Regions from separate parts of the Paraclostridium bifermentans genome, predicted to be linked through region 1. Evidence: riboswitches for the same ligand, from Rfam matches in the RefSeq annotation. Region 1 holds a riboswitch; the other holds the start of a gene.

Region 1 (3,209 bases):
CTACCAAAGATTATATATTATTTTTAGATGCCGATGAAGAAATCTCAAAAGAAGATTTGGGGAAATTGAAAGCATTATTAAGTAGTAAAAAATTATCAGAGGGATATTTTTTTAGACTAACAAATATAATCAACGGAACTGAAGTAGGAGAATATGTAGTTTTTAGATTTTTTAAAAATAAAAGAAAATATAGATTTAGGGGAAAAGTACATGAACAAATAGCTAATTGCATTCAAAAACATAATAAAGATAAGTGTATTGAAAATATAGATATTAAAATTTATCATTACGGATATGACCCAAATAAGGTTAATATAGAGTCTAAATATAAAAGAAATATGGGGATTTTAAATACATACACAGAAGAAGAAAAAGATGCCTATTATTTTTATGTTTTAGGGAATGAATACGCAAGAATTACAGACTTTAAAAGTGCGATAGAGTCTTATAAAAAATCTTTAGAGCTTATGGAGTTGAAATATAATTATGTGTTTTACCCATATTTAATTCTGAACATAGTAAAGGCATATTCAAATGAAAAACAATTTTATGAATCTATAAAATTTATAGAAGAAATTAGATTATCAATTCCAAATTTTAAAGATTTATATTTTATGGAGTGCTTAGCATATATTGAATGTGGTAAAATAAGCAAAGCACTAGAGTGTTTAAATAAGTATATAAATTGCCCAGTAGGAAATACTTATGAATATCCAAATAATAATTTCGAAAAAATATATGATATAAAAGAAATGAAAAATAATCTAGAACAAGCAGCAAATAATAATACAGATAATTTATTATTTGCATTAATGATAATAGACCAATATGACAATAGTATTATTAATACAGTAAAAAGTTTCAATGAAATAGTATCCAACTTTGTTATAGCAACTAATAATAAATATTTAGAATTAGTTGAATTAAAAAACATAGGGGCTCAGATAATTTACTTAAATGATGAAGATGTAAACCTATTAATAAAAAGATGCAAAAGTAAATATATTTTTATAGTTGATAGAGGAGAAATTTGTTCAACGTTAAGTCAGAAAAAAATAATAGAATTACTATCAAATACAAATGAAAAAACATTTACTGTAAACATTGTAAACATAGGAAATAGCACTAAATATAAAGAGATAAGAATTATAAAAAATGATAGTGAAAACTTCATAAATGATTATAAAAATATGTTAATAAAAAATATTAATGCAATAGATAGTAATATCTATATCCATAAGGCAATTAATTAAATTTTAAATTTATATATTGACAATCTAGTATATAAGAATTATTATCTAATTAGAATTAAATAATCTTCAGGGCAGGGTGAAATTCCCTACCGGCGGTAAAGCCCGCGAGCCGTAAATGGCATGATTCGGTGAAACTCCGAAGCCGACAGTAAAGTCTGGATGAAAGAAGATAATGTATTGTAATGTATATAAGCATATACTATTATTTTGATTTTTAAGCTCTGAAATATCCTATATTTCAGAGCTTTTTTAATTAATTTAATATGTGTATTTTTATGATACAAAAAGCCCTGAGTTTAAAACTCAGGGCTTTTATTATTTTCTTTTATAAATCACAAGATGTGAAAGGAGAATATAATGGATGAATATTATATGGGTTTAGCTATTAACCTTGCAAGAAAAGGAATAGGAAAAGTAAATCCTAATCCTATGGTTGGAGCAGTTATAGTTAAAGATAACAAAATTGTAGGTACAGGGTATCATGAAAAGTATGGAGGAAAACACGCAGAGGTAAATGCAATTGAAAATTCAAGAGAGAGCTTAAATGGATCAACGATGTATGTAAATTTAGAACCTTGTTCTCATTTTGGTAAAACGCCTCCTTGTGTAGATAAAATTATAGAAAGTAAAATAAATAAAGTTGTTATAGCGTCTGTAGATCCCAATCCGCTAGTGCAAGGCAAAGGAGTTAAAAAACTTAGAGATTCAGGTATTGAAGTTAAAGTTGGAGTTTTAGATGAAGAAAATAAAAAATTAAATGAAGTTTTTTTAAAATATATAAAAAATAAAAAACCATTTGTAGCTATGAAAGTTGCCATGAGTTTAGATGGGAAAATAGCAACAAGTACAGGTCAATCAAAATGGATAAGCTGTGATGAGTCAAGAAGATACGTACATAAGTTAAGAAGTGAAGTAATGAGTATATTAGTTGGAATAAATACTGTTATAAAAGATGATCCAATGTTAGATTGTAGATTAGAAAACGGTAAAAATCCAATAAGGATTATAGTAGACACAACACTTAAAATACCTATAGATTCAAAAATTGTATCTAGTTCAAAATCAATTAGAACTATTGTAGTAACTACAAAAAATGCAAATAGAAATGTAATGAAATTACTAGAGGGTAAAGGTGTTGAAATATTAACTGTTAATTTAAAAAACAACTTAGTTGATTTAAAAGAAATGATAAATAAATTAGGAGAATTAAATATAGATAGCATTTTAATTGAAGGAGGATCGAGCTTGAATTTTTCAGCAATGAATGAAAATATAGTTGATAAAATTCAAGTATATGTAGCCCCTATTATCCTAGGAGGAGAAAGCTCTAAAACTCCTATTGGAGGACAAGGAGTAGATGATATAAAAGAAGCATTTAAACTTCATAGATTAGAGCATAAACAAGTAGGTTCAGACATTTTAATTGAAGGATACTTGAAAGGAAGTGACGAGTAATTGTTTACGGGAATAGTTGAGGAAATCGGTACTATAAATCACATAAAAAATGGAGTTAAGTCATCTAAGCTTATTATTAATTGTAATAAAGTTTTAGAAAAAACTGAAATAGGAGATAGCATTTGTACAAATGGAGTTTGTCTAACTGTAACTAATATAAACAAAGGAACATTTGAAGCTGATGTGATGTCAGAAACTATTAGAAAAAGCAATTTAAATACTTTAAAAATAGGAAGTAAGGTAAATCTAGAAAGAGCATTGAGTTTAAGTACTAGATTAGGAGGACATTTAGTTAGTGGTCATATAGATGGCACAGGATATATAAAAGATTTAAAAAAGGAAGATACTGCAATATGGATAACAATAAAAACTTCAGTAGATATACTTAGATATATTGTATATAAAGGTTCTATAACTATTGATGGAATTAGTCTAACGATAGCCTATGTAGATAACGATGTATTTAAGGTTTCTATAATACCACATACATTACAACAAACT
Region 2 (3,209 bases), 1.4 Mb from region 1:
TAAGAATTTTTATTTAGCTCAAAGCTGCTTAATAGTTTTTAAAGATTATGATTTTATAAAAAAATCTAACTTAAATTTATTAGATTTTAAAGTTGAAAAATGGAATATTTCTTATAAAGAATTTAAAAATCTCGATTATTTTAAAACTTGTAATAATAAATTAACTTATGGATTTACATTTTTAAATATTTGCGAAAATATTTTTAATGATTTAGTTAAAAGTGATTCTTTATTAATAGTTAATGGTCATAAATGTATTATAAAAATGAAAGGATGTCCATCTATTATATGCATAGATAACACATTTGAAGGAATTAATGATGCTACTAATTATTCTTTATTGAAATATAAATCAAAAGAGGCTGAAATTTATATAACAAATCCATATGATAAACTTATAAATCAGCTTAAAGAAAATAATTTTGAATCAATATCTAATTTTAAAAATGATTGTGTCTATTATGTTTATGATGAAAAATAAAATTCGCTTATCTTGAGCGACTTCGTCTGTTGCTCATAAAAAAGGAGATATATCAAAATAGGTAGTGAATGATAAATATATAAGTTTTAGCGACATTTTGAAAGCATCTTTTAAACTTTCATGGAGCAAAACTTATATATTTATCTATGAACACCCTAGTTTTTGGTATATCTCCTTAATTAATTTATTTTTTTAATATTACCTCCATCTTTTTATAAAGAGGTAATGTAATTACTGACATTAGTATTGCTTTAACTAAGTTAAATGGAGCTATCATCCAAATAACAAAACTCTTTAAATCTACTACATTAGGATTTATTACATGTCCCATATTTACTATAGCTTCCATAGGCATTACTTTTCCATAGAAAGGTAGTAACATATAATAGTTAGTTAAACACCCTATTACTATCATAACTATTGTTCCTAAGAAAAATCCTAAAAATAATCCCTTTATATTTCTTTTGTGTCTGTATGCTAATGATAAAATTACTACATATGAACCACCAATTAATAAGTTTGCTGTTTCACCTATCCAAGCTGTTGTTGATGCTGTCATTGCTTGGAATAAATTTTTAATAAGAACTATTGTAAAACCTGCTACTGGCCCTAATGTCATACCTCCAAATATAGCAGGAACATCTGATATATCTAGTTTTAAGAAATCAGGAAATATACCTGGAATAGGTATTGCTATAAACATTAAAATATAAGAAATTGCTGCTAAAATAGCTACCTTTGTCATTGTATTTGTACTCATAGTTTTTTTATTAGTGAATATATTATCCATTTAAAAAACCTCCTAATTTTAATTTTAGGAAAAAGAAAAAGCCCAAAGAATCTCTTCGAGCTTAGTTTTTTAAGTATATTAAAACAATAATATCTTTCTTATACATATATACTAATCCTCTCTCATCCAGACTTTACTGTCGGCCTTGGAATCTCACCAAGTCATGCTACAAATGTAGCTCGCGGGCTATACCGCCGGTAGGGAATTTCACCCTGCCCCGAAGATCTTACGTGCTATTTAATTTTCCTTATATCTATATATTATTAATAAAATTTAAATATGTCAATATTAATTAAGCTTGTTTTCTATATACAACTTTTCCATCAATTATAGTATACAGGACATTGCTTTGAATTTCTAAAGGATTATTATCCCATATAACTATATCTGCATCTTTCCCAACTTCTATAGAACCTACCCTATTATCTATACCTAATGTTTTTGCAGGATTTATAGTTATCGCTTCTATAGCTTTTTTAGAATCCATTCCATGTTTAACCGCTATTCCTGCACATACAGGTAAGTAATGTAGAGGAACTACAGGATGATCTGTAGTTAGTGAAACTTGCATTCCTGCATTTGATAAAACCCCAGCTGTATCAAAAGTTAAATTTCTTAATTCTATTTTTGATCTTTCAGAAAGCGAAGGCCCTACTATAACTGGATACGCTTCTTCTACTAAATCTTCAACTATTAAATGCCCTTCTGTACAATGATCTAATGTTAACTTTAAATTGAATTCTTTTGCAATTCTTATCGCTGTAAACATATCATCAGCTCTATGTGCATGTACTTTAAATGGAATTTCTCTATTTAATACTGGAAGTAAACTTTCCATTTTTATATCATAATCGGGCTTTTCATTTTCATCATCTTCTTCATGCAATCTTATATCTTCTAGATACTGCTCAGCTTCTTTTAATGTTTCTCTTAACATTGCAGCAATTGCCATTCTAGTTTGTGGAGCTTTTTCTTCTTGCCCATAACAACTTTTTGGATTTTCACCAAAAGCTATTTTTGATGCCACAGGATTTTTTATTATCATCTTATCTATTCTTCTACCAACAGTCTTTATAGCGATACATTGTCCTCCCATGACATTTGCACTTCCTGGTGTACTACATGCAGATGTAATTCCACCGTTTCTCGCTTCTTCAAAACTTCTTTCCATAGGATTTATTCCATCTATAGGATTTAAATGTGGCGTTATTGGATCTGTTTCTTCATTTCCATCAGCTCCCTCAAATCCCATACCATCTTCCCATAAACCTAAATGTGTATGTGCATCTATAAACCCAGGAAAAATTAAACTTCCATTTGCATCTATAACTTCTACATCTAATGGTGCAACTATATCTGTTCCAATTTCTATTATTTTCCCATTTTCAATAAGTATGTCACCCTGTATAATTCCATTAGTGACTGTGTTTATAATTCCATTTTTTATAAAAAGCATTTATTCCTCCTATACTTCTTTTATATCTTTCATAGTTAAAGAAACCTTTTGTGTTTTTAAATCTATCCCTATTACTTTTACATCTATTACATCCCCTACAGTTACTACTGTCATAGGATCTTTTACAAATTTATTACTCATCTGTGATTTATGAACTAAACCATCATTTTTTATTCCAATATCAACAAATGCTCCAAAATCTACAACATTCCTTACAGTTCCTTTTAAAACCATACCTTCTTTTATATCTTCAATTTTTAATACATCTGTTCTAAGTACAGGTTTAATCCCTTCTTCTCTTGGATCTCTTCCTGGTTTTTTTATTTCAGATATAATATCCTTTAAAGTAACAATTCCTACTTCTAATCCTTCACTTAATTTTTTTATTCCAATATCTGCTATCTTAGAATCTATTTCATCTACATTTCTATTTTTCAAATCATTCAATGAGTATCCTAGTGTCTCCAGTAAACTTTTACAAG

The links. A riboswitch is a leader RNA that binds a small molecule or an ion and turns the genes downstream of it on or off. The one in region 1 is predicted to bind FMN.
Region 2: another riboswitch for FMN. It lies ahead of KXZ80_RS15045 (ECF transporter S component); the one in region 1 lies ahead of ribD (bifunctional diaminohydroxyphosphoribosylaminopyrimidine deaminase/5-amino-6-(5-phosphoribosylamino)uracil reductase RibD).

Annotation. Positions count from the first base shown of each region.
Region 1 is NZ_CP079737.1:1,707,054-1,710,262, reverse strand. It holds gene KXZ80_RS08225 (glycosyltransferase family 2 protein) at 1-1,253, shown strand, start outside; FMN riboswitch at 1,312-1,428, shown strand; gene ribD (bifunctional diaminohydroxyphosphoribosylaminopyrimidine deaminase/5-amino-6-(5-phosphoribosylamino)uracil reductase RibD) at 1,611-2,708, shown strand; gene KXZ80_RS08215 (riboflavin synthase) at 2,709-3,209, shown strand, end outside.
Region 2 is NZ_CP079737.1:3,126,300-3,129,508, forward strand. It holds gene KXZ80_RS15040 (GNAT family N-acetyltransferase) at 1-481, shown strand, start outside; gene KXZ80_RS15045 (ECF transporter S component) at 666-1,271, opposite strand; FMN riboswitch at 1,382-1,500, opposite strand; gene KXZ80_RS15050 (amidohydrolase) at 1,564-2,727, opposite strand; gene KXZ80_RS15055 (Tex family protein) at 2,737-3,209, opposite strand, start outside.